DNA from 2 places in the Geobacter sp. SVR genome. Region 1 is predicted to be linked to the other one. Evidence: riboswitches for the same ligand, from Rfam matches in the RefSeq annotation. Region 1 holds a riboswitch; the other holds the start of a gene.
The links. A riboswitch is a leader RNA that binds a small molecule or an ion and turns the genes downstream of it on or off. The one in region 1 is predicted to bind magnesium.

Region 1 (16,203 bases):
GACGATCTGCGTATCAAGGGGACCGGCAACCTGGCCGGGATGAGGGTGGCGGTGACCAGGGGGGGGCTGCCGCTGACGTTCATGGAGTCCCGCCCCGAGGTCGAGACGGTTCCGGTGGAAAGTTACCGGGCCGGCCTGGAACAGGTGGCTGCCGGGAGCGCTGACGCATTTGCCGGCGATCTGTGGGTGGGGGCCTACACCATCCAGAAATATGGTCTGCCGGGTCTCAAGGTCGCGGCCCCTTTTGCTGCGCTGCCCGGGGCCATTGCCCTCAGGAAGGGCAATCCGGAACTGCTTGCGGAGATCAACCGGGCAATCGGCGCACTGGAGCGAAGAGGGGCCATGTCGCGGATCCGGAACGAATGGCGGCCCCATGAGATGGTTTTCCTCTCGCGAGAGCGGGCGAAAGGAATCGTGATAACCACGACCTCCCTCGTCCTTTTGTTTCTTTCCGGTTCCATGGCGGTCTGGATCGTCTTTCTCAAACGGCAGATCAGAGAACGCAGGAAGGCGGAACAGGCCCTGCGCGAGAGCCGGGCAGTGCTGGAGCGGATACTGGATTCGGTGCCGCAGGGAATCTTCTGGAAGGACCGTAACGGCGTCTACCGGGGCTGCAACAGAGCTCTTGTCAGATCGCTCGGTTTTCAGAGTACCGATCAGGTCATCGGCAAAACCGATTTCGACCTGTCATGGCCCGTGAAACAGGCCGAAGCTTACCGGAAGGACGACCGGGAGGTCATGGAGAACAACCGTCCCAAACGCTACATCGATGAACCATTGCAGCAGGCGGACGGTACCCGCTTGAGGATGGATACCACCAAGGTACCGCTTGCTGATGACGATGGGACCGTATATGGCGTTCTGGGTGTCTTCAATGACGTGACCGAGCGCAGGCAAACCCAGACTGCACTCCGGGAAAGCGAGAGGAAATACCGCGAGCTGGTGGAAAATCTGAATGTCGGCGTCTTCAGGAGCAAACCGACATCGGAGAGCATCGTCAGCGCCAACAGCGCCCTGGTCGAGATCTTCGACTACGATACGCTGGAGGAGTTCAGGCGGCAGCCGTTCTCGACACATTATCTTCACGATACCGACTGGTCGCTCTTCCTGGAAAAGATCTCCCGAACCGGCCAGATCAGGGAGTGGGAAGTGGCGGCCCGCAAACGGGACGGTTCCCCCTTCTGGATTGCCATCAGCGCCAAGGCCCATTATGATGGGAACGATACCGTCTGCTGGATCGATGGCATCATCGAGGATATCACCGAGCGCCGCCGCATGCAGCAGACGCTGAAGGAAAACGAGCAGCGCTTCCGCGCCATCTTCGAGCATTCGGGGATCGGCATCGCCGTTGTGGACCTGAACGGACGCCCCGTCGAGAGCAATCCCGTGCTCCTGAAAATGCTTGGCTACAGCGAAAAAGAACTCAGCTCCATGGTGTTCACCGAATTCACCCATCCTGACGACCGGGAGCTGGATTGGGGACTGTCCCAGGAACTTTTCGAGGGAAAACGTGAGTGCTACCAGATTGAAAAGCGCTATATCACCCAAAAGGGGTACATGATCTGGGGACGCCTGTCCGCGTCTCTCATTCGAAACGCTGCGGGAGAGCCGTTATATGCCATAGGAGTGGTCGACGACATCACCGAGCGCAAACAGATGCAGGACATGATGATTCAGGCGGAGAAGATGGCCATGATCGCCGGACTGGCGGCCGGCGTGGCCCATGAGATCAACAATCCGCTCGGGATCATCGTGCAGAATCTGCAGGTTGTGGAGCGGCGTTTTTCCCCGAGATTTCCCCAGAACATCGAGATCGCGGAACAGGTCGGTATCCCGTTCGACCGGTTGCTCGCCTACCTGGAGCGCCAGGAGGTGATCGATTTCATGGCCGGGATGCGGGAGGCCGGCAACCGTGCCTCAAAGGTCATGACCAACATGCTGCAGTTCAGCAGGAAAAGCGACGGCTGTCACCATCCCGCCTCCCTGCCGATGGTGTGCGATCAGGCCATAGAAATGACCAGAAACGATTACGACCTCAGAAAGATCCATGACTTCAAGGCCCTTTCGATTGTCAGGGAATATGCCGATGACGTGCCGCAGATATCGATCGACACATCCGAGATCGAACAGGTGCTGATCAACCTGCTCAAAAATGCCGCACAGGCGTTGTTCGAGCCGTGTGCCATCGATGAGCCCTGCATACGCATCAGCGTCCGCCGTAACAAGGGAATGGCTGAAATCAGGGTGGCCGACAACGGGCCGGGCATGACGGAGGAGACAAAGCGGCGTGTTTTCGAGCCCTTCTTCACCACCAAGGAGGTCGGGGTCGGCACCGGTCTCGGCCTGGCGGTTTCATATGCCATCATCACCAAAAATCACGGGGGCTCGATCGAGGTCGATTCATCGCCGGGCATCGGCAGCTGTTTTACCATATACCTGCCGACCGTGAACTAGGGGCCAAGCATGCATGTAAAAAACCGGACCGTATTGACCGTCGAAGATGACCGGAACCTGCGCCGTGGTATCTCCGCTTTCCTGAAGGATATCGGCTTCACGGTGCTGGAGGCGGAAAACGGCCGTCAGGGCTTTGAAGTATTCATGCGGGAGCGGCCCGACCTTGTGCTCACCGACCTCAAGATGCCGGTGATGGACGGATTCATGCTGATCTCGGCCATCGCGCAGACCGATCCTGACATCCCCCTGGTGGCCATATCGGGAACAGGTGCCGTAAACGATGCCGTGGAGGCCATTCGCCGGGGGGCATGGGACTTCATCACCAAGCCGATTGCCGATCTGGAGGAATTGGAAGCCGTTGCCGGAAAGATGCTGGAGCGTGCCGAAGAACGCCGGGCTCGGCAGGACCACCTTCGTAGCCTTGAAGGCCTGGTCGACAAGCAGTCCCGGCAATTGTCGGATCTGGCCAGGGTGGACAGGCTGACCGGTCTGCCCGCCAAATCGTGCCTGGAAGAATGTTTCCGGCACATGGCCCTGTCAGCCCACCCCGCGCACAGTCCGGCGTTGCTGTCCATTGATCTGGACAATATCAATCCGGTGAATCACACCTACGGCGAGGATTATGGCGATCTGCTGCTCATGGAGGCGGGCAAACGCCTCAAATCCCTGATAAAGCCTTCCGACGGGATCTGCAGGCTGTCCGGGGCCAGGTTTGCCCTGCTGACGTTCCGAGACACCAGCCTCTCCCATCTGGTTACGGAGATCAAGGCGCGTTTCGCGGTCCCTTTCCTGGTATTCGGCCAGGAGTTCTTCATCGGCACAAATGTCGGCATCGCCAGATTCCCCCATGACGGCGAAACGTTCGAGGCGTTGCTCAGGAATGCCGACATAGCCTTGTCCGAGGCGAAACTGCTGGGCAGGAACAGGCACCTGTCCTATTCCCCCGATCTCAGCCGGAGGCTCGAAGGGCGCGTAAAGATGGAAACCCGGCTGCGGCGTGCCCTTGATCGCGAAGAGTTCGTCCTTCATTATCAGCCGCAGGTCGATGCCACATCGTTCCGGATCGTAGGCATGGAATCCCTGTTGCGCTGGCGTCCCACAGGGGAGAGTGAGCTTGTCTCCCCTGCGTCTTTCATACCGCTTCTGGAAGAAACCGGTATGATCGTCCCGGTGGGGGAATGGGTGCTTCATACCGCCTGCAGCCAGTATGTCGCATGGCGAGCCGCCGGCATGCCCGCTCTCAGGCTTGCGGTCAACGTCTCGGCCTGCCAGTTCGGCTCCGGAAGGTTTGCGGAGACGGTCGCGCGGATTCTCGAACGCACCGGCATGGAACCGGCGTGCCTCTGCCTGGAGCTGACGGAAAGCATCGTCATGGGGGACATGCAGCAGACGCTGGCCACCCTCGTAACTCTGGACGGCATGGGGGTAAAACTGTCGCTGGACGACTTCGGCACCGGTTTCTCGTCGCTGGCCTATCTGAGAAAAATGCCGCTGCACGAGCTGAAGATAGACCGGTCATTCATCGTCGGCCTGCCTGACAGTAACGTGGTCGCCATCACGGAGTCCATCATCGCCATGGCCCATAGTCTTAATCTGAAAATCGTGGCGGAGGGGGTCGAAACGAAGGAACAGCTGGATTTTCTGACTGAACGGCAGTGTCAGGAGATACAAGGTTTTTATTTCAGCAAACCCTTGGAAGGGGAGGAGTTTTTTGCGCTCGTGTCCGGCTGGACACGGTGCGGGGCACAGCCTGCTGCGGCAGAGGCGCCCCCTGTGCCATTACATTGCTGACTCGTGAAAGGAATCCCATACATGCAGAAGATCGAACCAGCCACCCTTGAATCGGGCAATGCCATTCCCTTGCTGAAAACGCTCGCCATCCACCTGCGGGAGATCGGTGACGGCCACGCCGTCATGGAGGTTACGGTTGACGAGCGGCATTTCAATTATTTCGGCGGAGCGCACGGCGGCCTGATCGCCACGCTGGTGGACACGGTCTCGTTTTTTCCCCGTCCTCTGCTGCCTTCGGGGACCCCCTGTACGACAACCAACCTCAATGTCACCTATGTCAGGCCTGCAGCCCGGGGGGATGTTCTGACGGCCCGCTCCGAACTGGTGCACCGGGGACGCCGGATAGCGAGTCTGACGATTACCGTGAAGAATCAGGAAGATAAGCTGGTGGCGCACGGAACCGCAACTCTTATGTTGACCCCCTGAACCGGAAGACGTACCGGTCGGGCATGCGGGCTTACCGGCCCGGGTTCGGATCCGTCGGGGGAGACTGAGAAGGTCGGTCGGCACGGCGCTGTTTCCTGCGCCGCCAGGCGGCGCGGGTGCCGAAAAAGCACCCTGCTGCTGTCAGTGTCCAGATCGTGACAATGACTGCCGTTTCGCTGGTGGTGATCATCATGCCGTCCCTGCCGCACGGCACCGAATGTCAGGTCCGGTGCCCCTGCGGTACATGTTTTCGGATGTATTACTGCAGTTTTGGCAGGCGGTAGTCTGCCCCGGCAAACTGGATGTTGGCCGGATCTTCGCAGCGGGGGGGCGAAACGGCATGGACCCCACCGCACGACGGGCAGCTTGCCACAAAGGTTTTCAGTAAGAAGGGGGTCTGGCACCCCTGGCAGGTCGTCGACAATCCGCCGCCGGGCAGCTCCCAGGTTCTGAGGCTGCCGCCATGGGCCTGCGCAACAAACTCCACCAACTCCCTGCCTTCAGCAAACGGTCCCACACCGGCAGCGTGGCCGCATCCGCAATTTCCCATCGTGTCACTCCTGTACAATAGTCTGAAGCGACACTATACACCGGGCCTGCCGCCGGAAAATTGACCCAGGTCAATTATCGCGGGAGCGGCGGACGGGGAGGGCAGTGCGGACATTTCCGCTCCACCGGGCCAGGGCACGGAAGTCGTTGTCCTGTGTGCACCACTCCGATCTTGTTGCCCCCCCGCTGCAGGCGATATGGATCCTCCGAAGGGTTGGGGGAACAGCCCCTAGTTTACAGATCGGCCAGAAACTCCATGATCGCCTGGTTGAAACCCTCCGGCTGCTCCAGGTTTACCATGTGTCCGGCGCCATGCAGAATGCACAGATCGGCATCGGGAAGCCCTTCGGCAAGCAGGCGGGAGTTTTCCAGCGGCAGGGCCTGGTCGAGATCGGCACCGATTACGAGAGCCGGGTGGGAGATGCTGTCGAGCAGGGGGAGATAGTCTTTACGATCCCGCATGGCGATCAGGCCGGCAGCGGCACCCACGGGGTCCGTCGCTCGTATCCAGCCGACCACCTCATCCACCAGCGCCCCGTTTTCCGCCAGGGTTTCCGGCGCGAACAGGAGAGGGCGAAAGGCCTCCACCACTGCCCCGATCCCCTGGTTGCGGCAGGCCTCGGCCAGGGCGGTCCGTCGGGCCTTGCCGGCATCGTCGTCGCCGCCCCCTTTGGTGACGATGAATATTCCGGCGGCCACCCGGTCGGGATGGCGTTCCAGGAGATTCAGCAGAACATAGCCCCCCATCGACATGCCTCCCACCACAGCCTTATCGATCCCCAGGTGGTCCATCAGCGCCACGATGTCGTCGGCATAGGCATTCATGCCGGCTGTGTCGGATCCCGCTCCGCTCCCCCCGAAGCCGCGCAGGTCGGGGGTTATCACCCGGCAGCCGGCTTTGGCCAGCGCTTCGGCCTGTGGCCGCCACATGGTGCGGCAGAGTGGAAAACCGTGGATCAGAACCAGAGGAAGACCGGTCCCTCTGTCGCTGTAGGCCAGTGTGATGCCGTTGAGATCTGCTTTCATTGATACCCCCTGTGGTTGTCGGATCGAATCGATGCACGGGATCCTATCACAAATGGTTGGCAGTGGTAAGTTCTCCGAGCCGGACCGCCGTGATGTCAATCCAGATGCAGCAGGGAAAAGCGTCTGAGGTGCTCCCTGTCCAGAAGGGTCAGACCGGCCCGAGGCCCGATGGTTTCCACGGCGATGATCGTATCCGGATCGTCGAAAGCGATCGTAGCAGGGGTACCGGCTTCCGAGAGCCTGTTGAGCAGAAATCCGTCCAGAAAACGCTCTTCTTCGGCACTGGACAGTCGCCCCTTGAAACCGCGCCGATGCATGCGGACATGGAAGCTGGTGCCGGCCAGGCGGGGGAGCCACTCCAGCACCGTTTCCCGCGAACGAAGTTCGAATTCCGCGGCGGACCGGAAGCTGAACAGGTGCTGCACCGGCATGAAGCGCGAGATCCAGGCGGCGATGTCCGGATTACCGGCCAGCTGTCCCTGAAGATCGGCCAGCAGTCGGAAGGGATCAGGGGCGCGCATCGCCAGGGTATTGAAGAACTCGGTCCTGACTACCTGACCAAAGGGCTCCAACAGCCGGCAGGCAGGGACAAAACCACCCTCGCGGACGGTGATGACGGCATTCCAGTCGCGCACGCTTCTCTCCTTGTGGTTCTGCTTAAAGCATAGCTCTTGGGGGGCTTTTCTCAAATGGGAAGCAGAGTGGCACGAGGAGGGACAAATCTCGACGGGAATTCCCATAAGAAAAGGCGACCTGGCGGCCGCCTTTTCTCTCTTTCCGTGTGGCGACGGCAGCGGGCCGTCCGTCGGCTGTTCAGAAGCCGAACTTTCCCTGAACCCTGCCGATTTTACGCTGTGTCCTGCCCGCAAACCGCTCCAGCTTGCCTATGGCTCCCAAGGCGGTATTCGAGCTTATGCCGGCCACGATCTCCTTGAGTGCGCCCCTGATTTCGCGGAAAAATCCTTTTGCCATGAACTTGGTGCTGGTTTTCATGGTAGCCTCCCGATTCTCAAATAAGGTGCCGTACCATCACACACTCCGTAACCTCTCTTATGTATGTCATTATATCAGAGAGATCGGCGAATGCAGTCGAATGAAATGCGTGCGCATTCTCCGGAGCGAACGCATGCTGACCTGTGCCGATTCCGTGGAGACCGGAAGATTTCACCGATTCAGGTTTTGATTTAGACAGCGATTTGCGGTAGTTTGATTGCCCCGCTACGGCGCTTATCGTTGCAACAGCTTCTGTACATCCATCGGAGGTCGGCCAATGAAAATCGTGATTGCTCCGGATTCGTTCAAGGAGAGCCTGTCAGCACTGGAGGCGGCAGAGCAGATTGCGGCAGGTTTCCGGGAGGTGTTCCCCGATGGCGAGTATGTACTGGTACCTCTGGCCGATGGGGGTGAGGGCACGGTGCAGGCCATGGTGGCCGCCACCGGCGGCAGGATCGTTCCTGTCGATGCCACTGGTCCCTTGGGAACAGCGGTGCCCGCCTTTTACGGCCTGACAGGGGACGGGCGCACCGCCGTCATCGAAATGGCTGCTGCCAGCGGACTGACCCTGGTTCCTCCTGCCCGGCGCAACCCGCTGCTGACCACGACCTACGGCACCGGTGAGCTGATCCGTTCAGCACTGGCCGAGGGGGTCTCCCGCATCATAGCCGGCATCGGCGGGAGCGCTACCAACGACGGCGGCGCGGGCATGCTCCAGGCCTTGGGCATGAAGCTGCTCGATGCCCAAGGGGACGAGATCGGGTTCGGCGGTGGCGCCTTGGCCGGTCTGGCCGGGATCGATGCTGGCGGCTTGGTAAGAGGGGTGCGCGAGGTGAGGATCGAGGTGGCCTGCGATGTGGATAATCCCCTGCTGGGGGTGCGGGGGGCCTCGGCGGTATTCGGCCCGCAGAAGGGGGCTACCCCGGATATGGTGGCGCAGCTGGATGCCAATCTGGCCCATTATGCGGCAGTTATCAGCCGTGATCTGGGAGTTGAGGTGGCCACAAGGCCGGGTGCCGGGGCTGCCGGCGGCATGGGCGCGGCCCTGCTGGCCCTGGGGGGGCGGCTGCGTCCCGGCATTGACATCGTCCTGGATGCAGTCGGTTTCGAGGCCATTGCCCGGGATGCCGATCTGATCATCACCGGCGAAGGGCGCATCGATGGCCAGACTGCGGGGGGCAAGGCGCCTCTGGGGGTGGCGCGCATCGCCAGCCGGCTGGGCAAACCGCTGATCGGCATTGCCGGCAGCTTGGGGTCCGATGCAGAAGGGATATATGCCCATGGCATCGATGCCCTTTTCAGTGCGGTGCCCCGGCCATGCAGCCTGGAGAACGCCCTGGCCGATGCCGCCTCCAACCTCCGCACGGCCGCCCGCAACATTGCCGCAACCATCAGGCTGGGATGCCGGCTGGCCAGGACTTGAATCCAGGCATTCCGAGGGGCGTCCCGATACGAAAAAGCCGCTGCCGCACGTGTGCCGGCCCGCTTCCTCATTCATGAAGCGCATATTTTCACGATTACACTGAAACGAGTTTTTGAAGCCCATGAACAAAGAGCACATCATTCAGCACATCATTGCCGAGCTTTCAGCCGATCTGGAGGTTTTCTCCTCCGCTGCCAGGGCGGCCCACGAGGCAGCCACGCATGAAGAATGCATACCGGACAACAAGTACGATACCACTGCCTTGGAGGCTTCCTATATAGCCCAGGGGCAAGCCAACCGGGCCCAGGAGATCCGGGGCGCTTTAAAGGAGTACCAGGCCCTGACGCTGCATGAGTTCGATGACGAAAAGCCGATCCGGCTGACTGCCCTGGTTACCCTGGAGGACACCGACGGAAATCTCAGGAGGTTGTTTCTCGGCCCGCAGGCGGGGGGCAAGAAGATTGCCGACAGCAACGGGGAGATCGTCGTGATTACGCCGGCATCTCCTCTGGGGCGGTCGTTGCTGGGGTTGCGCACTGGCGACGAGGTCTGCGCACCCGGGAACGCTGCAGGCATGCCCTTTACCGTCGTCTCCGTCTCCTGAGGGGGCAGATGGCCGTCAGAGGGGAGCGGCAGGTGGAGGCCGGAATCCTATGGCTCTTCGGTTGAACCGCTCGGATTCTCCAGGCTGAGGATGCCGGAACTCTCCTCATAGGCAAAAAGCTCCGCATAGCGACCCCACTCGATGGCCACCTGCAGCACCCGTTCCGCTTCATCCTCGCTCAAGAAATCCTCCAGTTCCCGCAGAAAGCGGTCCTCCCTGGCCCGGTTGCCGGGGCGCTCATCGAGCACTTTGCGTATGTGGGCCGCCAGGGTAACGTGCCTGATGAGATGTTCGGCAAATATCTCCTTGCGCCGTAGAATATCGGCATCGACGTAGCTTTTGCCCGAGGGGGTCAGTTCGGCATCTCCGCCTTCGATATGGGCAAAAGCAAGGATGTCGAGCGCTTCGAGAAGCGGGAAGAGCTGATCCACGCCGAATCCCATCTGGTCGGCCAGCTCGGGCAGATCGGCCTTGCCGCTGTAGGGTTCGGCCGCCAGCGCCTCCAGCAGGCCGGCCAACTGGTTGACATGCGCCTCCGGGAGGCGGGAGGAGAGCGGTACCGCCTCCACTTTGGCGCCACGGGGACGCTTGGTCATCAGGGCATAGACCTCATCGACGATCTGGCGGAACGCCGGTGCTTCGCGGTCGCGTGGCTGCGGCAACGGCACCGCCATTTCCGCGATTACCTGCCCCGGATTGCTCCCGAGAATCACGATCCGGTCGGCCAGCAGCACCGCCTCCTCGATGTTGTGGGAAACCAGCAGGATGCCCCTGGTGGGAATGCGGCGCTCCAGCCAGAGCTCGATCAGGTCGGTGCGGAGCGTCTCCGCCGTAAGTACGTCCAGGGCGGAAAAGGCCTCGTCCATCAGGAGCAGCGTCGGTTCGACAACCAGCGCACGGGCAAAGCCGACCCGCTGCCGCATCCCGCCGGACAGTTCCTTGGGGTAGGCGGACTCGAATCCGTCCAGGCCGATCAGGTCGATGGCGGCCAGGGCCCGGCGGCGGCGCTCCTCGCGGGGAACCCTCCTGGCCTCCAGGCCCAGCTCCACATTTTCCAGCACGGTCAGCCACGGAAAAAGGGCAAAGGTCTGAAACACCATGGCCAGCCCCTCCACCGGGCCATCCACCGGCTTGCCGCAGTACAGGACCTCGCCCCCCTCCTGCTGCGTCAAACCCGAGATGATGCGCAGCAGCGTGGATTTGCCCGAGCCGGAGCGGCCGAGCAGGGCAACGATCTCCCCTTCGGCGATGGCAAGATTGACGCCGTCGAGAACCAGATGTTCGTCCCCCTCGCTTTTCTTGTATGACTTCCTGACATCGGTAAGTTTAAGCAGCGTATTGTTCCCTTGTAACGCTTCCATGGTCAGTTCCTTTCAATCCAGGCGATATCTGGTCTGGCTGGTGGTATAGAGTCGCCGCCATACAAAACGGTTGAGCGCCACCACGTAGATGCTCATGGCCGCGATGCCGAGAACGATATGGGGGTAGTCCCCCTTTTCGGTCCATTGGGCGATGTAGGCCCCGAGGCCGGTGGCCGTGAGCCTGGTATCTCCCCAGTTGACCACTTCCGCCACGATGCTGGCGTTCCAGGTGCCTCCGGAGGCGGTCACCAGCCCGGTCAGCAGGGCAGGGAAGATGCCGGGCAGCAGCAGCCGTTTCCAGAGGCGCCATCCGGTGACGCCCAGGTTGCGGGCTGCCTCGCGCAGGTCGGTGGGAATGGCAGCCGCCCCTGCTATGACGTTGAAGAGAATGTACCACTGGGTTCCCAGGATCATGAGCGGCGCTGTCCAGATCTCCGGCGAGAGCCGATAGCGGACCATCAGGAAGACCGCCACCGGGAAGAAGAGGTTCGCCGGAAAGGCCGCCAGGAACTGGGCCAGCGGCTGTACCTTCGTCGACCAGCGCGGATTGAGGCCGATCATCACCCCCAGCGGCACCCAGATCAGGCACGCCAGCACCAGCAGAACCATGACGCGCACCAGGGTGATGAGGCCAAGCACGAAAACCGTGACGATCTCGGAGCGGTCAACGCCGGTACCGACGAACCTGACCAGGAGCCATATCCCCGCCGCAATGCCGCCCCAGAGGCCGATGTGCCATACGGCTGCCTGCAAGCCGTTCCGCAGCCGGGATGGCCGCGGGTGGCGTGCCGGCCGGCGCGGCGGTCGTGGCAACCGTTCGGCCAGGAAAGACCACGCCCGATCGGCTTCCTGCAGTACGGCCCGCAGGAACCCGGCTCTTTTGAACAGGGTAAGCACCCACGACGAGGCGGTGTCCTGGCTTTCGGCCAGTTCGAACTTGAACTTTTCCGCCCAGGCCACCAAAGGTCTGAACAGGAGCTGGTCATAGATGAGGATGACCACCAGCATGGTGATGAGTGCCCAGGCAATGGCGCTCAAATTCTTGTCCCGGATGGCCTGAGCCACATACGAGCCGATACCGGGAAGCGTCACGGCTGTCTTGCCCACGGTGATAGCCTCCGAGGCCACCACGAAGAACCAGCCGCCCGAGACCGACATCATGGTGTTCCAGATCAGCCCCGGGGTGGCAAACGGTGCTTCCAGCCTCCAGAAACGCTGCCAGGGGGAAAGTCCGAACAGGATGGATGCTTCCTGAAGTTCCCGGGGAACGATGCGGAGCGATTGATAGAAGCTGAAGGCCATGTTCCAGGCCTGGGAGGTGAAGATGGCAAAGATGGAGGCTGCCTCGACCCCCAGCAGACTGCCGGGGAACAGGGCGATGAAGCCGGTTACCGTGATCGACAGGAATCCCAATATCGGCACCGATTGCAGGATGTCGAGAACAGGAATCAGCACGGCTTCCGCGCGCCGGCTTTTAGCTGCCAGGGTGGCATAGGTGAAGGTGAACAGCAGGGAACAGACCAGGGCCGCAGCCATGCGGAGCACGCTTCGCAGGGCATACAGAGGCAGATTCTGAGGGGCGAGCGAAAGGGGGAGCTGTTCCCCGGGGGTATAGGGGACCGCCATTTGCCGGCTTCCCCAGGCCATGAGTGTGATAATGCCCATGACGAGAAAGAAAGCCACCAGGTCCCAGAGATTGATACGCAGCTTCAGGTTTCGATTGTTCGAGGTTTCCATGTATTCCATCCATTGCACGTGGTCGTGGCATATCCATGACGGTGCGGCTGCTGTCGCGGTTCATTGCGCAGAACGTCCCCCTTCGGGCGGCAGAACTGCGACCGTGAGGGCCGTGCGCAACGGTATGGTGGTGTGCAGGTATCGGAGGAATAACAGGATTCCCCCCCTTTTGCGTTTATCCGATCACATCCGCGGTTTTCGGCCAAAGCAGGGAGGAAGCGTGGGGGTGCCGGGCGATCAACTCGGGAGTGACGGGATGTTGGAGATGTAACAGCGACTATGACTGTCCAAAGGGGATAACCACCACCTTTCGTTCGTTTTTTTTCGTATTCCAAATAAAAAAAGGCCACGGGAGAACCGTGGCCGGACGATAACGCGCCTCAATTCCCCACTCGTAGGTTTTCAGCAGTGCACAACGTAGGTCATCTGACCAGCTACCTTGGGTAAGGCCTTAATCCGGCAATACCTGGTCTACCCATTGGCGTCTTTCGACGTTTCCGGGCAGTAGCCTGTGTTTGTGCAAACGCCTCATGCTAACGAGGAACTATCATGTAACTACTACCCTGCGATGGATAAAGTCAACGCTTTTCAGCAGCAAGCCGGATACTTCCTGACGCGGTCACCTTCATGCGGACTCGGTGCAACAGGATCTCCCGGAGAGAGCATTCAGTCCTCATGCGTGACGCCGCGAGCGGATGGTGACAAAAGCGTGAAAGGTCCGGCTGTTGCACAGCATGCGCAAGGTGATACAGTTCAAGTAAAGCATGCGGGAGGATACCATGAACATCCTGAAAGGTATCGCGGGTGGAGCATTGCTGCTGGTCGCGGCACAGGCCGTGCCGGTCGATGCTCCGGCGGGCAGCCGGCCGCAATGGCAGGTGCTGTTCGGCGACAAGGATTCACAAAACTCCTATGACAAGGCAAACGTGAAGAAAAACGGAAATATCATCACCGTTACCACCAGGATTGCCTATACCGCCAAGGGAAAGGCGGATGCGCTGGAGCTGTTGAAATACCCCCAGGGCTTTGACGACCTCGCCTACACCATCTACGTGCACGATACCAATTGCAGCGACATGATCAACAAACTGCGCACGGTGACCCATTACAACAGCAAGGGGGCGGAGATCAGAAACGTGGACATGTCGGGCGTGGCGGAATGGGAAAAGATCCAGCCGGACTCGCTCATGGAAATGGTGGCAAATGCGGAGTGCCCGCGGTAGGCAGATGAAGCGCTGCTGGCTGAGTGCTGACCAAAGGCATGCAGGCTGGGTAAAGGGGCCGGATAGTTGTCCGGCCCGCTCCTTTTGTGCCCGAAGTGCTTAGTCGCGTTGGTATCCCAGGGAGTCGTGGCAACTGGTGGTGCAGTTCCCCCCCTTGTCCGTGGCGGTGTAGGTGATGGTAACCGCTTCCGCGCCTTTGGCTCCCTTCGGCCGCATCAGGTAAAGCTGTTGGCTGGCATGGGCATCGTGGCAGGTGAGACAGGGGATGGCAGCGCCCTTCCTGCCGGCATGCAGGTAGTGCAGATTCTGCGTGCCGTCGCGGAATCCGGTCTTGGTGGTTTCCCGCTCTTTTACCAGCGCGCAATCGTGGCATTCGAAGCAGAGTTTTTCCGGCTTGGCCCTGAGCAGTTTCCGGTGCGGCGAATTATGGGGGGCGTGGCAGCCAAGGCATTCGTTCGCCATGATGGGAGGGTGCACGCTCTTTTGGTTTGACTGGTTATCGTGGCACTCGTAGCACAGTGTGGCACTCCTGTCCTTGACGGCATAGAGGCTGTGATCGCTCTGATGGTTGCCGGGCCTGGTCTGGTGGCAGGGGGTGCATTCTTTGCCGGCCACCGCTTCGTGCACGTACCGGCCGGTAATCTTGCTCCGATGGCATTGATGGCAGGGCTTGCCGTTGGAAGGATCGATGGTCCCCTGTGCATCAGCCATAGAGGCGGGCATCTGAAAAATGACTGCAGGCAGAGCAAGCATCAAAGCGGCAAGGGTCTTTTTCATTCGGCCTCCCCTCCGGTAAAGGCGGAAACGCCCTCACCGATCCGTGAATGGTATACACCCACAACTGCGCTGTTTCTTCATTTGCCTGTCAATTTCCGGTCATGACCATCCGCGGCTCGACGTAGCGCAAAAGTGACAGTAAAAGAATACCCGGGGGTAGGAAAAATACAAGACAGGCTGAACCCGAGCGACATTCAGCATATGTCAGGGTACTTGTTCCGTTGTCAGGTGTTCGGAACACTCATCCCCCGTAAACCTCGGGGGAGCCTGCCAGCGCCAGCCAAGCCTGTGCCGCGTGCGACAGATAACCGCCGCGCCGCCAGACCAGGGCCATGTGCCAGTAGATCGCGGGGTGCCCGACTGCGACGCGTTTCGTCAGGGGATGCGGCCGCTGTTCGGCGATCAAGCGTGGCAGCAGGGCAACGCCGAGCTTGGCGGCCACAAGCTCGATGATGAAATCGATCTGGCTCGACTGGGTCGCCACGCTGGGCGTGAAGCCGCTTGCCCGGCACGCCTCCAAAATGATGGGGTTGAGCGCAAACTCCGGTCCGTACAGGATAAACGGCATATCAGCCAACTCTTCGAAGGCGAGCGTGTCGCATTCAGCCAGTGGATGGTCGGCTGCCAGCAGGAGATCAATCGGTTCCCGTCGCACCTCCTGCCACTCGAATTCTTCACTGATCGGCAGCAGCGAAGCGGCCAGGTCCAGTTCACCGGCCAGTACCAGTTCTTCCAGGCGTTTGCTGCCATTCTCCACCAGTTTAATGTCCACATCCGGATAGCGGCTCCGATAGGCGGCAAACCAGCGGGCAAAAAGGGTGTTGCTGCCAATCAAGGGAAATCCCAGACGCAGGGTGCCCCCCGCAAGATTCCGCAATTCCTCCAATTCTATCTTCAAATCGTCGGCCTGCGCCAGGATCGTCAAGGCGCGACGGTAAACGATTTCGCCGGCCTCCGTCAGCCTGCTGCGGTGGCCGATCCGTTCGAGCAACCGGAGCCCCAGTTCATCTTCCAGCTGTTTGACCGCCTTGCTTACTGTCGATTGAGTCGCAAACACCGTCCTGGCGGCTCTCGAAAAACCCCCTTGACGAACCACCTCGACCAATGCCCGCAATGTCCGGATTTCCATTTTTATTCCATTTCTGAATTATTTCGAGTCATAAAATTCATTTTACGAATAGCATGATTCGCCCTATGATGCAATCAAGCAAGCGAAAGGAGCTTCCATGAACAGGTATCGACGTATGAGCGTTTGGCGGCGGCGCTGTCGTTCCAGCCGGTTGTTTCAGGCGCTTCTCATTCTGGGCTTCTGGCTGGGCGGCGAGATTATCGTGCGTTGGACCGGGCTGCCGCTTCCCGGAGCTATTGCAGGATTGTTCATCATGCTCGCTTTGCTGGGAAGCGGGCGGCTCAGCATTGGAACGGTGCGCCGCGGAGCGCAGTGGTTTCTGGCCGAGATGCTTCTCTTCTTCGTGCCCGCAGTGCTGGCGGTGCTGGATCATCCGGAGTTACTCGGTCTGCTGGGGCTGAAGATCCTGGCGGTAATCGTGCTGGGCACGCTGATCGTCATGATTGTCACGGCAACGGTCATGGACGTTTGTTTTCGCCTGAGCGTCGCCGGGAAGGGGCATGCCGATGTCGCAGAGTAGCGACTGGCTGTTCAGGGCGCTATGGTGGTCAGTGTTGACCATTGCGCTCTACATGTTCGGGAAAGCGTTGTACCGCCGCTGGCCCAGCTGGTGGTCGTCGCCGTTGTTGGTGGCGCCGCTGCTGTTGATCATGGCTGCGCTCGCGTCTCATGTGACTTATCGGGAGTATAGCCGGGGGACGCACTGGCTG
Region 2 (16,203 bases), 2.2 Mb from region 1:
TTTCCGTTCAAGAAGATCGATCCGACCCCCTGCATTTTCGAGTTCGTCTATTTCGCTCGGCCCGATTCCTACATCTTCGGCAAGAATGTCTACATGGTCCGCAAGGAGCTGGGGCGGCAGTTGGCGCGCGAATATGCCGTGGACGCCGATGTGGTGATCGCCGTGCCCGACTCGGGCGTTCCGGCTGCCATGGGCTATGCCGAGCAGGCTGGCATTCCCTTCGAGCTGGGGCTGATCCGCAACCACTACGTGGGGCGCACCTTCATTGAACCAGCCCAGTCCATCCGCCATTTCGGGGTCAAGATCAAGCTCAACCCGGTGCGCGAGATCCTGGAAGGCAAGCGGGTGGTGGTGATCGACGACTCAATCGTACGGGGCACCACCTCACGCAAGATCGTCAAGATGGTGCGCAATGCCGGGGCCAAGGAGGTGCACATGCGCATCTCGTCTCCTCCCACCAGCTACCCCTGCTACTACGGTATCGATACCCCCAATCGCAAGGAGCTGATCTCCTCTTCTCACACCATTGAAGAGATCTGCCGCTACATCACCGCCGATTCGCTCGGCTACCTGTCCGAGGAGGGGCTGATCAAGTCTGTCGGGGTGAGCAACACCAATTTCTGCAAAGCCTGTTTTGCCGGAGAGTATCCGGTTGCATTCCCCAAGCCTGTGGCGGCACCGCAGATGGGACTATTCGAGGAGGAGCACACATAACATGACGGACCGCGATAAACTCAAACAGATCATCCTGCAGCTGTCCTACGAAAAGCGGCTGGTCAAGCTGGCTTCGGGACGCGAGAGCGATTTCTACTTCGACGGCAAACAGACCACCCTGCACGCTGAAGGGGGCTTTCTGGCCGGCAAGCTGTTCTATGAAGCCATCAAGGACGTTGCAGGGGTGGAAGCGGTCGGCGGCATCACTCTGGGAGCCGACCCGATCGCCACCGCCACCTCCATTGCCGCCCATCTGGACGGCAAGAGCATGCACGCCTTTATCATCCGCAAGGAGCCCAAGGGGCACGGCACCGGCCAATGGCTGGAGGGGCGCAAGAATCTGCCGGCCGGCACGGGCGTGGTAATCGTGGAAGATGTCGTCACCACCGGCGGTTCCTCCATGAAGGCGGTACGCCGGGCCGAGGAAGAGGGACTGAAAGTGCTCGGCATCGTCACCCTGGTCGACCGTGAAGAGGGTGGCCGGGAGAATATCGAAGCCGAAGGATACTGGCTGAAGGCGATCTTTACCAAATCCGAACTGGTAGGTGGATGACCTCGAAACAACGCCTCGACAAGCTGCTGGTGGAACGGGGACTGGCCCCTTCGCGGGAAAAGGCTCAGGCACTGATCATGGCCGGTCAAGTGGTGGTGGGTGAGCACACTGTCGACAAGGCCGGCCAACAGGTGCCGGCCGATGTCGAGATCCGCATCAAGGGTGAAATCCTCCCCTTTGTCAGCCGTGGCGGACTGAAGCTGCAACGGGCTCTGGAATGCTTCGAGCTCGATGTGAGGGGGCTGGTGGCGATCGATGTGGGTGCCTCCACCGGCGGTTTCACCGATTGCCTGCTGCAGGCAGGGGCGGACCGCGTATTCGCGGTGGATGTCGGCTACGGCCAACTGGCCTGGAAACTCCAGCAGGACCCGCGCGTGGTCAGCATGGAGAAAACCAACATCCGCTACCTGACGCCGGATCAACTGGACGGGATGCCGGATCTGGCGGTGATCGACGCCTCCTTCATCTCGCTCTCCAAGGTGCTGCCGGCCACGGTGGCGCTGGTCAAGCCCGGGGGCAGGATCGTTGCCCTGATCAAGCCGCAGTTCGAGGTAGGGAAGGGCGAGGTGGGCAAGGGGGGCATTGTGAGAGATCCGGCCGCCCACGAAAAGGCCGTCGAAGGGGTTAGGCAGGTTGCGGCGGAATTAGGATTGAGCGTGGCAGGCCTGTGCGATTCACCCATCACCGGTGCCGACGGAAACCGGGAATTTCTGATACTGCTGCAGGTGCCTTTAACCCCTCCTGTCCTTCCCTTAGTTTAAGGGGAGGGACGCTCCGGCGGGCTGTTGTAGGAATTTCAGACAATACCCCGATCATGTGTTCCCCTCAGGATATGAGGGGGGAGTTAATTTGATGTTTTGAAGGAGGCTGACATGGAGAATTGCATATTCTGCAAGATCATCCGCAATGAAATCCCCTCTAAGAAGGTATTCGAGGACGATCGCCTGCTGGTGATCGAGGATATCGGCCCCAAGGCGCCGCTGCATCTGCTGTTCATTCCCAAAGTACATTTTTCCAACTGCCTCGACATGGCCGACAGCCATGACGAACTCGTCGGTTACATCTTCAGGAAGGCGGGGGAAATCGCCCGGGAAAAAGGGGTGGCCGACAGCGGCTTCCGTCTGGTGCAGAACAACGGCGAACTGGCCGGGCAGTCGGTGTTTCACCTGCATGTCCACCTGCTGGCAGGACGCGAGCTGGGCTGGCCTCCGGGCTAAACGGCAGACCGTACTGTCTTCGCATATCGCAACAAAAAAGGCCCCCCGAAGTTCCCGAGGGGCCTTTTTTGTTGCGGGGTTGTCGGATCAGAAGGCGAGCAGGCGCTTGACCAGACCGGGAATGGCCATGTCAGTGGTCATGACGAGCGTCAAAATGATCATGATCACCACCGTCAGCCAGGCGATGATGTTAAAGATCGGGCCGTTGACATAGCGGCCCATCAGGTTTTTGTCGTTGATCAGCAGCAGCATGAAGATCAGCACAAAGGGGAGCACGGCGCCGTTGACCACCTGGGACAGGAACATGATCTGCAGCAGCGGGGCGTTGGGTATCAGGATCAGCCCGGCGCTGATGGCGATGATCACGGTGAAGAGCCAGAAAAACTGGGGGGCTTGTTCGAAATCATTGTCCACTCCCGATTCCCAGCCCATGCCCTCGCAAATGTAAAAGGCGGTGGAAAGCGGCAGGATGCAGGCACCGAAGAGCGAGGCGTTGAACAGTCCAAAGGCGAACAGGGCCGAGGCATGCTGGCCGACCAGCGGCTTCAGGGCCATGGCGGCATCCGCGGCGGTCTCGATCTTGAGGCCATGGAGATGGATGGTGGAGGCGCAGGCTACCATCATGAAGAAGGCCACCACGATTGCCAGGATGCAGCCGATGATCACATCCAGCCGCGTAAAACCGTACTGTTCGGCGGTGATGCCTTTCTCAACCACGGCCGACTGCTGGTAGAACTGCATCCAGGGGGCGATGGTGGTCCCGATGATACCGATCAGCGTCATCAGATAGGCACTGTCTGATTTGAAGGAAGGCACAACCGTGGACTTGAGCACCACGTCCCAGTTCGGTCCGGCGATAAAGGCGGCGATGGGGTAGGCCACGTAGACCATGCAGGCCACCAGGAAGACCTTTTCCACGGTCTTGTAGGAGCCCTTGACGATCAGCAGCCAGACGCAGATGGCGGCCAGCGGCACCGACAGGTACTTGCTGATGCCGAAGATCTCCAGGCTGGCGGCTATACCGGCGAACTCGGAGATCGAGTTGCCCATGTTGGTCAACAGCAGCGCGATCATGACGTAAAAGGTGACCTTGACGCCGAAGGATTCCCGAATCAGGTCCGAGAGTCCCTTGCCGGTCACGGCTCCCATCCGGGCGCACATCTCCTGGATCACCACCAGCGCAATGGTGGTGGGGATCATCGGCCAGAGGATGGCATAGCCGTAGTTGGCCGCAGCCAGGGAATAGGTGGTTATGCCGCCGGCATCGTTGTCTACGTTGGCGGTGATGATGCCCGGTCCGAGAATCGCCAGGAACAGCATGATGTTCTTGGCGTTTACGCTCTTGAAGGGCCTGAATAATTTGAACAGGGAAATACCGGTGAACATGGGAAAAGCCTTTGATGGTTATCTGCGCCTGTTTTTGAGAATCAGCGGCAGGTAGTGGGCCAGCACGTCGTCGACCGTGACGATGCCCGCCATACGGTCCTCCTCGTCCAGGACCGGCAGCGCGATCAGGTCGTACTTGGTAAGCATTTCGAGCATGTCTTCAGGTTCGGAGTCAACGTGGACGTACTTCACGTTTTCCTCCATCACGTCGGTGATATGTGCATCGGGCGAACTCAGCAGCAAGGTCTTCAGGGATACGACCCCTTCCAGGCGCTCCTCTGCGTCGACCACGTAACCGTAATAAACGGTTTCCGCTTCCTCGGCCCCTTCCTTGAGCAGCTCCAGCGCGCGCCCCACCGAAATGTTCGATGCAAGCCGGAAATATTCGGGGGTCATCAGGCCGCCAGCCGAGTCCTCTTCGTGCTCCAGCAACTCCTGGATATCCTCGGCATCCTCCTGATCCATCAGGTGCAGCAGTTCCTGGGCCTTCTGCTCCGGAAGGTCGGAGAGCACGTCGGCGGCATCGTCCGGCTCCATCTCTTCCAGGATGTCGCTGACCTGTTCGTCATCGAGCTGGCTGATGACGACATTGCGCATGTCCGGCTCCAACTCGTACAGCGTCTCGCCGGCAGTTTCGGCATCCATTGATTCGAGCATCATCTTGATGTTCTGGATCGGGATGTTTTCGATGATGTCGGCCAAGTCGGCTGGGTGCAGTTCGTTCATCTGGTCCCGGGCGATGTTGAGTGCCAGACGGGACGAGTTGGCCTCCAGAGGCTGGACATATTCCCAGCTGATTTCATTGTGGGGGATGTCGCGCCGGATGGCCTGGGCGAAGCGCTCGCCGAAACGCTCGTATCCCAGGCGTCTGAGCAGGCCGCGAAAGCCGATGTCGACCGAAAAGATGCACAGCTTCTGATTGAGGTTGCCCAGCTTGATGTCGTTGACCCGCACCACTTTGGCGCCGTCCACATCCACGATCTGCTTGTCGAGCAGGTCGCGCTTGACGAGGATCTCCCCTTGGTAGGACTGGAACGGTGACAGGCCCGGAGGTCTCACGCTGCTGGCGGAGATCACCACATGGGTGAACAGCGTCACTTCGTTCCAGGGCAGGCTGAAAATGCCCTTGCGCGCTTTGATCACTATGTGGGAAACCTCGGGGAACACGTCGCCCGGCACCATGATCAGATCGCGCAGAAGGCCGATCTCGTCGCCTTTACTATTGATTACGGAGCGACCGATGACCGCGCTCAGGTATATTTCAGTGAATTCAGTCGTCATTCGGGAAACCCTTAAAAAGCAAAAGGCCCTTTCAGAGAGAAAGGGCCTTAAAAAATACGCAAGGACACCGCTTCCCCCCTGGTAGATTTTCGGCAGTGCACAACGTAGGATAGTGAACCAGCTACATTGGGTTAAGCCTTAAGCCGACAAAACCTGTTGGACCGCATTGGCGTCTTTCGACGTTTCTGGGCAGTAGCCTGTGTTTGTGCAAACGCCTCATGCTAACGAGGAATTATATGTGGTAAAACGTGTTTGGGACCCTTGTTTATACATCGATTGGATTGGCGGGTAAAGTTAAATTTGCGTTAAAACCGGGTGACATTCTGTGTACTTGTCGCATCCGGACATCCTGTCCGGCGGTCACTTCTGCCGGCGGCGGCACTGCTATTTTGCCATAGGCATTCCCTTTTTCAACGATCTCTGCTATCATTTTTGAGTAATGAGCGAAAAACTGATTTGTGCAAATAAGAAAGCCTTTCACGATTACTTCATCGAAGACCGGCTGGAAGCGGGCATGGTGCTGCAAGGCACGGAGGTCAAGTCGCTGAGGGCAGGCAAGGCCAATCTGAGCGATGCCTTCATGATGGTGCGCGACGGCGAAGCCTTTCTCCACAATCTGAACATCTCCCATTACGAATTCGGCAACCGCCAGAACCACGATCCTGATCGCAAGCGCAAGCTGCTGCTGCACCGCAAGGAGATCGACAGGCTGTACGGGCGCATCAGGGAGCAGGGCTTCTCCGCCATTCCGTTGCGGCTGTATTTCAAGAACGGTCTGGTCAAAGTCGAGATCGGACTGGGCAAAGGCAAGAAGCACCATGACAAGCGGGAAGACATGAAGAAGAAGGATACCCAGCGCGAGATTTCGCAGGCGCTCAAGTCCAGAAACAGGGACCGGTGATCAGGGACCAGGGACCAGGGACCGGAAAACCAGTTAGTTAGAAACGTTAGTGTCAGTCACAAGAGAAGAGGGACGTGGCAGGAGACTGGAAGGAAAGACTTTACCGGTCCCTGATTCCCGGTCCCCAATCACCGATTTTAGGGGGTGTAAAGGTTTCGACGGGGAAGTGAAAATCTGGGTTGCACCGGGTCGGGGCAGGTGGCCGACCTTAATAAACCTGCAACGGCTTAATTGCCGACAATTATTACACACCTGTTGCACTAGCTGCTTAACAGGCGTCCCCAATGAAGATGCCGGTGGTACAACGGGGACGTCATTCACTACCGGATTGGGATGCGCAACGCCCGTAGCGCACCCTGAAATTTAACGGGACCGCTGGTCTGCTGCTTTGTCAATTGTGCAGCAGGCCGGTTAAATCGAGCAATTGACTAACGGTGTAGTAATTCAGACTGTAGGTTCTTCGGACGTGGGTTCGACTCCCACCACCTCCACCAATTAAAGAAACCATTGTGGTTTCGGATGCAGGTCAGCCCCTGAGCGATCAGGGGCTTTTGTTTTATCTGGATGTGCAGAACAAAGCAGAGGGTGCAGTGTTTGTTTTTATCGCCGCACTGTGAGAAAATTATGGTGAGGAGGTAAGCGTATGGCTACTCTGACAGAAAAAGAAGAGGCAAAAATCGAGGAATTGGCCGGAGAAGCTGAAATCGCACTGGAAGAAGACGGTGAGAGGAAGGATCTTAAAGAGAAACGGGGCATCATCAAGCAGACCTTGTATGATGGCTCCAAAAAGCTGAAACACATCATTCCAAAAGGCAAACACTTATAACGAAGCCTGTCATGTACAGTCTGCAGCCGCCAATTGCTGCGGAGCAAATCCGAAGCCTCTGAGAGATCAGGGGCTTTTTTCGTGATCGAGGTTTCTTGCCGTTTCCTGGAGTGCCGTCGAAGATGACGACTCTTTCCCAATCACCCTTTGTTCGGTGTTTTCCACGATGTGCCGGCTGGCACGACAGGCTTGTTCGTAACGCGGGAGAATGTCGCCAAATACTTTGGCTGTTGCAGTAAATTCGTGGGTCAATGAGGAAGAATAACTTCGAGCATACGTGCTGATTTCTCCGCTGGCAGAAGCCTCGCGAAAAACAGAGGTCACCGTCTTCAGAAAGAGAAGATTTTTGTTGATAGCCGCAACCTTTTCGCAGGGTGACTTGCTCGTGGTGAAACCGTTTGCAAGAATATACTGCAGCTTTTCAAGCTGCTCCTTGGTAAGTCTTTTTCCGAAGTAAACCTTGTCGGCGTCCGTGATGTTCTTCATGTTCAACTGCTCCATTGCCGATGCTTCGTTTGATAGCAGTGCGCTGAAAACAGCGGCCTGAAGCACTAGCGCCAAGTACTTGAATAACGTAGTCATGCAGATCTCCTTACGGAACATGTGCGCCTTGTGGCGCCGCTTTTTCGATACTCACAATTAAAATCCCAGTGAAACTTTTTTAGCGAATCAGCAGGGGCAATAATAGAAAAGTCTTCGTCGCTTGGCGAGGAATTTTGTCAGTTTTATTTTCCGTAAGATGAGTTCCCCCATATTTGACCTCCTGTGCCCATACGATGTCCCGAAGCAAAATGTCACATTTCGTCACATTTCGTCAGGTTCGGTTGGTTGATTCCCCCCTTTGCTATGCTATGCTTGCTGCCGTGCTCCAGGCGGATTCCGCAACGGGAAGCACAGGCCGGTCGAAACGGCGTGAGCATATGACGTGAGGGCAATGCAGCATGAATGCGACAAAAAGGATCGGAGAGCTGCTACTTGAAAAAGAGATGGTAACTGCTCGACAGCTCCGGGAAACGCTGGAACTGCAACCCAGCATGCCCGGCCAGACAATCGGCCAGCTGCTGTGCCGGCTGGGGTATGTCAAGGAAGCCGACCTCCGTTTTCTGCTCGATCATAACAACAAACGTCCCGACCTGGGCGCTATTCTTGTCAATAACGGTCTGCTCAGCCACAGAAAACTTGCCATTGCCAAGGAAGTCGTCAAGCAGCAGAGGATCAGCCTGGAATCCGCGCTGCTGAAACTGGGATATCTCGACGAAGAACAGGTGGCCCAGTCAGTGGCGATACAGTACGACCTGTCGTATATGCATATCAGCGGTAGCCGGGATCTGCAGGCGGATGCGATACAATACATCAGTGCAGCCTTTGCCAGAACGCACCGTCTTGCCCCCATCTCAAAAGTGGGATCGACGCTGACCCTGGCCATGGCAAAGCCGTTACACCAGAACAGTATTCGAGAGCTGGAAGATGTCATGGGCTTCAGGATCAATGCCGTCATTGTTTCCGAAACCAGTATGCGTCTGGCCCACAAGCTCATGTACAACATAGCCGATGATGGAAAGGGTGCCGCAGTTGGCGAGGAGTTGAATCTGAATCTTCCCGACAGCATCGCGGAACTGCTCAGTGAAAGCACGCTGAGCGACGAACCGGATGTGGAGGAAGAGAGCAAGCAGGTTACCGAGAAAGACAACGTCATTGTCAAGCTCGTCAACAAGATCATCTACGATGCCTACCTGAAAAAGGCTTCCGACATCCATATCGAGCCGTCAGCCGGTAAAAACGACGTCATTGTCCGCATCCGGATCGATGGTCATTGCTCGATCTATCAAAAGATCCCTTACAGATACAAGTTCGCCATTATTTCACGCATCAAGATCATGGCAGATCTCGATATTTCGGAACGCCGCAAGCCTCAGGACGGCAAGATAGAATTCAGAAAGTTCGGACCTTTGGGCATTGAGCTGCGCGTGGCCACCATGCCAACGGTCAACGGCCTGGAAGATGCCGTCATACGCATTCTGTCCAACAGCGAGCCGCTAGCCTTCAAGGATCTGGGGCTTAGCAACCGCAACCGGCGGATATTCGAGGAAAACCTTCTGTCTCCGCATGGACTGGTTCTGGTGGTAGGACCGACCGGTTCAGGGAAAACCACCACCCTCCACTCCGGTCTGGCCACCATCAATCAGCCCCACCGTAAGATCTGGACCGCCGAGGACCCGGTGGAAATCACGCAGTTCGGGCTTCGGCAGGTCCAGGTCAACCCCCGCATCGGCTTCGGCTTTGCTGCTGCGCTGCGTTCCTTTTTGCGGCTTGACCCGGATATCATCATGGTGGGGGAGATGCGCGATGAAGAGACAGCGAGCATTGCACTTGAAGCGTCACTCACCGGTCATCTGGTCTTTTCGACCCTGCATACCAACTCAGCACCGGAAACAATCACCAGGCTCCTGGAAATGGGGCTGGATCCATTCAGTTTTTCGGATTCGCTGCTCTGCATCCTGGCCCAGCGTCTGGTGCGGCGTCTCTGCCCGGACTGCAAGGAAAACTACCGGCCCACCGCGGAAGAGTTTGACGAACTGATCGAAGAATATGGCACCGGCTTTTCCCTGCCGCAGGCGGACCGCGACACGGTCGTCATGGGCAGGGCAGTTGGCTGCGAACAGTGCAACCATAGCGGCTATCGCTCGCGTATGGGCATCCATGAAGTGCTCAGATGCACGCCTGAGCTGAAAAAGCTGATCAAAAAACGGAGCCGGACGGACGTCATTCAGGCCCAAGCCGTGTCCGATGGGATGACTACCCTCAGGCAGGACGGCATCCTCAAGGTCTTGCAAGGATTTACCGATATTAACGAAGTACGCCGAGTTTGTGTTAAATAGGAAGTGGCCGGCTCGGTCGTTGCGATCACGTGCATGCTTGATGTACATGAAATCCTGAGGAGGAAAGAACATGGAAAAGGTAAAGAAAATGTTGCGAAGCTGTTGTGTAGTGCTGGCCTTGGCCTCGCTGGGCATGCTGTCCGGCTGTGGACATTATGAGGTCAATACCGGGCGCGGTAATATCCCCGGATATTTTATCCGCTCAGAGATGCAGGAAGCCGACCGCGCGGTGGAAGCTGCCCGCGCCGCGGGCAAGGATAAACTCTGCCCCGCGGAATTCAAGCAGGCCGAGGATGCCAAGAACAACGCCTATGACGTCTTCAGGGCCTGTCATACCGAGGAGGGGGCCGCGCTGGCGAAGCAGGCAACGGCACAGGTCAATGTTCTCTGTCCCCCGGCCAAGGCTGTCCCGGCACCGGTACCGGCGCCCGCACCTGCGCCAGCTCCCATTCCGGCTCCGACTGCCAGCCTGAGCGCTACTCCGGATGCGATAACCAAAGGACAGGCCGCCACCCTTGCATGGACTTCGGAAAATGCCACAAACTGTGACATTCAGCCGGAAATAGGTCCGGTCCCCCTGCAGGGCTCCCGCACGGTCAGCCCTTCCGACACGGGTACCTACACCCTGGTTTGTAGCGGCAAGGGGGGCCGCGTCACGAAAACCGCCGGCATCGCTGTAACCGCACCCGCTCCGGTAGTGAAAGCCGTTCCGCCTCCGGAGAAGACCAAGCTGTGCAGCCCTGCGGTCATCAACATCCATTTCGATACCAACAAAGCGGATATCAAGCCGCAGTACCGCGACGAACTGAAAAAACTGGCCGACTTTCTGAACGAATTCCCGCAGGCCAGCGGCACCATTGAAGGGCATACCGACAGCGTCGGCAGCACGGCGGCCAACATGAAGCTCTCCCAGCGCCGTGCCGAAAGCGTCCGCAATTATCTGATCAAAGAATTCGGGATAGCTCCCCAGCGGATCAAGGCGGTCGGCTTCGGCCCCACCAAGCCCGTTGCCGACAATAAGACCAAGGCGGGTAAAGAACGGAACCGCCGTATCGAATCGAACTTCGCCTGCAATTAGTGGGGCGCTGCGCCCGGCGCCGTCCGATGCAATTATTTTTCCGGTAAGGACTACGAGTGAATAACGAGCATGTCAGACTGTTGGGACGGATCGATGAAGCCGCACTCCAGGCGGAGCTGTTCGAGCCGCTCCTTTCCCCGCCGGCGCCGTCAGTGAAGTTCTTCAATCATTACAAGGAAGTGCCCGTGCGTGGAGAAGCGCAGATTCTCCACGCATCGGGCACGACCCTGTTCTGCCGCACCAACAAGGCCCAGTCACGGGTGATCGAGTTCAGCAAGGATACGATAATCCAGATTCCGGGGCTCAAACACGACGTCCATGCCATGGCCAGTTGCGATCCCGACACCAGGGAAGTGGCTCTTTCCGATTTCTCCTATGCCGAAGTGCTTTCCGACCTGCGCTTGTCGATCAGGGTCAGGATGCACGTACCGCTGGCGGTTTCGATCTGGGCAGGAACGACGGAATGCCGGGGCCGAATGCTCGATTGCTCGTTGAATGGATGTGCCGTGGAGATCCTGGACCGGGCATTGCTGGGTGCGTTCAGTTATTTTCGCCTTACCTTTGAAACACGCCTCAAAACAGGTAAAGAGGCCATTAAGGCGGAGATCATGGTCAAGCTGGTCAGAATCGTGCCGCACGACAAGTTGTTTCGCTGTATTTTCGCCTTTGAGCACGACCGCAGCAGCGAATGGCAGATCGGCCGGCTGATTGCCCTGCGACAGGCGGAAATCATCAGGGAACTCTGGTGCGGCTAGGCGTCCGCACAACCCCATTTAAAACAGCATGATCTGTTCTGCACCCTTCGGTTCTTTCGTTTTTCTGGGAGGCGCGGCAACGGCAGTCGTCAGAAGCTGCGCCGGCATCTCGCCGATAAAGCGTGAGAGCGGACGGGGTGACGGCCCTGTCCAGGGGCGATTGCCCGAGGCTGTCAGCAGCAGCCGCTCCTTGGCACGGGTGAGACCGACGTAGAACAGGCGCCGCTCCTCTTCAATATTTACCTCGTTCCAGAGCGAACAGGGCAGCAGCCCCTCTTCGACACCGGCCAGAAAGACCACGGGAAATTCCAGCCCCTTGGCACTGTGCAGGGTCATCAGAGCCACCGACTCGGCGCGTTCGTCATAGACCGAGGCCTCTGCATAGCGGCGCAGATGTCCGGCAAAGACGGTCAGGCTGCTGCCGAAGCTGTTGGCCAGGTCCAGAAGCCGCATGGTTCCGGTCGATTCCCCATTCACGGAAAGAAAGGGCAAAGCCGCATGCAGTGCCGCAGCCAGCCCGCCCTGGACAGCGGCTTTCCGGAAATGCTCCAGTACCTGCTCCAGCTCCCCTAGTGCCCGTTCCGCCCCCGCCGGTAGTTCCACAAGCGTACGACAGGTTCGGAAATCCCCGCTCAGTGGCAGCGCCGCCTCCAGCCGATCGATACTGGCACTGCCGATTCCCGGCAGGGCTCCGGACAGTTGGAGCCAATCGGCCATAACCTCCGAACCGGCGGCAGCCTGAATAAAATAATAGACTGCCCGCAGGTCCGGGGCCAGATAGTAAGGTACCGTTCCCACCTGCTGATACGGTATACCGCGCCGCTCCAGGGCGGCCGCAATCTCGTCGGCCTGTCGGCCGAGCCGGAAGAGCACGGCTATCTCCCCGAAACTCAGGCCGCGTCCCGTCCCGCCATTGCCCCCCCGGCCGGAATGCAGGGAAAAATGCTCGATGCCCCCCATCAGCTCCTCGATGCGACGCACGATGAATTCCGCCTCGGCAGCCGGCGATGCCGCACTGTGCAGCTCGATGTTTCCCTGACGGTTCGATCCGGCCACCAGGGACGGAGCGTTGCGCCGGGTGTTGCGGGAGATCAGCGCCGTGGCTGCCGCAATGATCGTGGTGGGGCAGCGATAGTTGCGGGTCAGGAAGATCTGTTCCACTTCCGGCAGAGCGGCGAAACGGAAGAAAAACTCCGGATTGCTCCCCCGGAAGCCGTAGATGGCCTGGTCGGGATCGCCGATGGCAAAGATCCGGCCGGTTTCGGCCAAAAGCCGTATCAGATCGAACTGGCATTGATTCAGATCCTGGAACTCGTCCACAAAGAGGTGTTCCACGGAGGCCCGGACCAGCCGCAGGAGACCGGCATCCGCTTCGAGCCGTCGGATGAACTCCGGCACCACTGCATCCAGGTCAAGGGCATTCAACCGCTGCAGTTCGTCCAGATACGTCTGAAGATGATCGCCCGCCCCTGTGGGAGACAGAAAATACCCGGATATCTCTTCGCTCAGGGTATTGCGCTCCGTGGCGCCCAGGCCGGGAAAGAGCCGCTTGAGCAGCCGCTCGCGATCCTCCGGGCCGATCGCCGCCAGGTCCGGCACACCATGACGCAGCCAGTGGAGACAGAACTGGTGGAACGTCCCAACGAATACCCGCTCGCACGCCTCTTCGGCCGCCTTCAGCAACCGTTCGCGTACCTCGTCCGCCGCCTTGACCGTGAAGGTGATGGCCGCCATCCGTTCCGGGGCATGCCCCGCTTCCAGAAGGGCCGTCACCCGTGCCGTCAGGGTGTAGGTCTTACCGGTCCCCGGTCCGGCGGTCACCAGAATGTGACGGCTGTCGGAAGCGATAGCGGCCGCCTGCTCCTGGTTCGGGCCGCCGGTTTTTCCCGGGCCTGTGTAGGTCTGGTCACTACGGTCCGCCATGGCCGGCAGCGCCAGCGCTCCGGCCTGTTTCTTCCGGCTGCGCCGGGGGGCGGAGCCGTCGCCGAACAGGCTCGCCTGGCCGGCCAGACGCTCCAGCTCCCCTTCCTCAAAGACCCGGATTACGCCGTATTCCCCATCGAAGCCGGGCTTGCGGATAACCCGGCCGCTGCGCATGCGTTCCACCGCCTCCCCCAGAACCGGTGAAGCCTGGCGGATCTCCTCCGTCGAGGTGTGCAGCAGCAGGCCGAATTCGGAACCGAAACGGGCGATGGTACGGCTGTACTGCTCCAGTACCTTTTTGGAGGCCGGTCCGGCCCCTGCGATCTCTCCCAGCACTTCGGGCAGCGGGATCAGGCTGAAAGTCCGGGGCGAATCCTCACGGAAGAGGGGCTGCTCCCGATCGGCCAGCTCCATGACCCGGTGATAGACTCCTACGGTCAACGGTTTACCGCAGACCGGACAGATCAGCCCCAGTTTGCGGGTTTCCTGGGGATCGAGGCAGACGTTGCAGGTGCGGTGGCCGTCGGCGTGATACTTCCCCTCTTCGGGAAAAAACTCCACAGTGCCGCGGAAGGTCTCGCGCCGGTTGCCGCGGATGGCCTCGCGCAGGGAGAAGAAATCCAGACCAGTGGAGAAAAGGTTGGCTTCGCGCCCCAGCTTGGATGGAGAATGGCAGTCGGAATTGGAGATCAGGGCGAAACGGTCCAGGCCGGAAATCAGCCGGTTCATGCCCGGATCGGAGGAAAGGCCCGTTTCCAGTGCAAAAACGTGGGAAGTCAGGTCGCCGAAACATTCCTCGATGCTGTCGAAACCCGACCGGGAACCGAACAGTGAGAACCAGGGGGTCCAGATATGGGCCGGCACCAGGAAACCCTCCGGAGCCTGCTCCAGCAAAATCTCCAGCAGATCCCGGCTGTCCAGCCCCAGGATCGGACGGCCATCGGATTCTATGTTGCCAATGCCGGCCAGCGTGGCGTTCAGTCGTTCGGCAGAGGCGAAATCGGGCACATAGAGCAGGTTGTGAACCTTGCGTACCGTGCCATGACGCTTGTAGATGCTGCTGATCTCGGCCGAAAGCATGAAGCGCACCGGTGCGGACGCCGGGGTCACTCCGGCCAGCGGAGAGACGATGGTCTGTTCGTTCTTCAGCCGGAACAGTCCCGGTTCAGCCGGCTCCAATTCCTCCTTCAAACGCCGGAACCAGGCGGGGTGGGTGAAGTCGCCGGTGCCGATCACCTGGATGCCCTTGACCCGCGCCCAACCCGCCAGGCCGGTCAGGGTTCCCTCCGGACTGGTGGCCCGGGAATAGGGGGAGTGGATATGGAGATCGGCAATATAGTCCATGGCAGTGTATCCTTCTGGTACTGAGAAGTCGTATGCTCAGCTTCGTTTGTGACGGTCACGGATGACGATACAGGAACAGCGGTATGCCCCTGCAGAAGGCAGCAGATCTGACTGTGAACGGTTTGACAGGGTAAAATGCCGATCTTGGGTGGGATGGTTCCGGCATATCGCGGCTGCCGGTAACCGTTATTTGCCGCTGATTCCCGCAATCGAGCCGGTGATGAAGGCGACCAGCCAGGCCGTGTAAATACTCAGGCTCACCCGGTGAAAGAGGCGGTTCACTCCCTCTGCCCGGCGGACAAGCGTTGCCGCCAGGGCGAGCAGGAAGTGGAAGGCCATGCCGGACAGGGAGGCCATCCCGATGGCGATGTGCCACTCGGGTATCACCCCTGTCGAGAGGCCATAGAGCAGCATCAGGTGGGTTCCCAGGTAGTCGCAGGCCAGGCCGGACCCGAACAGGAACAGGTGCCTCCGGTGCAATCCTTTCTTCCGGGCGCTGAAAACCGCCCAGGTGTAGAAAATCAGCGCCAGATTCATCCAGATTACGGCATACAGCAGCATACATGCCCTTTTCTTTTTTCGCGGCATGTTACACAATCGGGCGCCGGGACACCACCGCTTTGTGTGCGGACCGCTCCCCGACAGCCGGAGGTGATATGAACACAAACGGGACATCCACACCAGATGCCGCTGCCGTCGGCATCGATCTGGGGGGTACCAAGACCGAATCCATTCTGCTTGCGCCGGATGGCGGGGTCCTGTGGCGCCAGCGCAGGCCCACCCCGCGGGCCGACGGGTACGAAGCGGTCCTGGCAGTGGCGGCGGAGATGGTTGTCGAAGCAGCCCGGAATCTTCCTCCGGGTGTCCCCTGCACCGTGGGCATGGGCATTCCCGGCTCCGTCGACGCTCTTACGGGATTGGTGCGTAATGCCAACTCCACCTGCCTGATCGGCCGTCCCCTGCAGGGAGATATCGAGCGGCTGCTGGGGCATCCGGTGCGGGTCCGCAACGACGCCGACTGCTTTACCCTGGCGGAGTGCCGTTCGGGAGCCGGCAAGGGCTACGGCCTGGTCTTCGGCGTCATCATGGGGACCGGGTGCGGGGGTGGCATCTGCATCGACGGCATGGTGCGCGAAGGGCCGCATCGCATCGCAGGGGAGTGGGGCCACCTCTCCGTCGATCCGGGGGGAGCGGAATGCTACTGCGGTAAGCGGGGCTGCGTGGAGACGCTGATCAGCGGGTCAGGGGTCGAGGCGGCCTTTTTCCGGGAGCATGGGTACAGGTTGACCATGGACGAGATCGTTGACCGGGCGAGGGAGGGCGAACCGCGCTGCCGGGAAGCTTTC

Region 2: linked by a shared signal. The riboswitch ahead of GSVR_RS14770 (magnesium transporter) and the one ahead of GSVR_RS04475 (ABC transporter permease subunit) in region 1 are both predicted to bind magnesium.

The regions. Positions count from the first base shown of each region.
Region 1 covers NZ_AP024469.1:936,941-953,143, forward strand. The annotation lists gene GSVR_RS04420 (PAS domain S-box protein) at 1-2,454, shown strand, start outside; gene GSVR_RS04425 (bifunctional diguanylate cyclase/phosphodiesterase) at 2,464-4,245, shown strand; gene GSVR_RS04430 (PaaI family thioesterase) at 4,267-4,671, shown strand; gene GSVR_RS04435 (hypothetical protein) at 4,703-4,864, opposite strand; gene GSVR_RS04440 (hypothetical protein) at 4,931-5,221, opposite strand; gene GSVR_RS04445 (alpha/beta fold hydrolase) at 5,455-6,246, opposite strand; gene GSVR_RS04450 (hypothetical protein) at 6,342-6,881, opposite strand; gene GSVR_RS04455 (CsbD family protein) at 7,060-7,239, opposite strand; gene GSVR_RS04460 (glycerate kinase) at 7,517-8,662, shown strand; gene GSVR_RS04465 (GreA/GreB family elongation factor) at 8,784-9,266, shown strand; gene GSVR_RS04470 (AAA-associated domain-containing protein) at 9,314-10,627, opposite strand; gene GSVR_RS04475 (ABC transporter permease subunit) at 10,640-12,373, opposite strand; M-box (ykoK) riboswitch at 12,745-12,912, opposite strand; gene GSVR_RS04480 (surface-adhesin E family protein) at 13,144-13,587, shown strand; gene GSVR_RS04485 (cytochrome c3 family protein) at 13,687-14,364, opposite strand; gene GSVR_RS04490 (LysR family transcriptional regulator) at 14,606-15,493, opposite strand; gene GSVR_RS04495 (CidA/LrgA family protein) at 15,591-16,013, shown strand; gene GSVR_RS04500 (LrgB family protein) at 16,000-16,203, shown strand, end outside.
Region 2 covers NZ_AP024469.1:3,120,312-3,136,514, reverse strand. The annotation lists gene purF (amidophosphoribosyltransferase) at 1-714, shown strand, start outside; gene pyrE (orotate phosphoribosyltransferase) at 716-1,267, shown strand; gene GSVR_RS14785 (TlyA family RNA methyltransferase) at 1,264-2,028, shown strand; gene GSVR_RS14780 (histidine triad nucleotide-binding protein) at 2,140-2,484, shown strand; gene GSVR_RS14775 (Nramp family divalent metal transporter) at 2,572-3,870, opposite strand; gene GSVR_RS14770 (magnesium transporter) at 3,889-5,151, opposite strand; M-box (ykoK) riboswitch at 5,219-5,387, opposite strand; gene smpB (SsrA-binding protein SmpB) at 5,591-6,052, shown strand; RNA gene ssrA (transfer-messenger RNA) at 6,193-6,546, shown strand; gene GSVR_RS14755 (hypothetical protein) at 6,696-6,878, shown strand; gene GSVR_RS14750 (hypothetical protein) at 6,945-7,460, opposite strand; gene GSVR_RS14745 (GspE/PulE family protein) at 7,820-9,757, shown strand; gene GSVR_RS14740 (OmpA family protein) at 9,828-10,835, shown strand; gene GSVR_RS14735 (PilZ domain-containing protein) at 10,892-11,590, shown strand; gene GSVR_RS14730 (UvrD-helicase domain-containing protein) at 11,609-14,857, opposite strand; gene GSVR_RS14725 (TIGR03987 family protein) at 15,044-15,418, opposite strand; gene GSVR_RS14720 (ROK family protein) at 15,514-16,203, shown strand, end outside.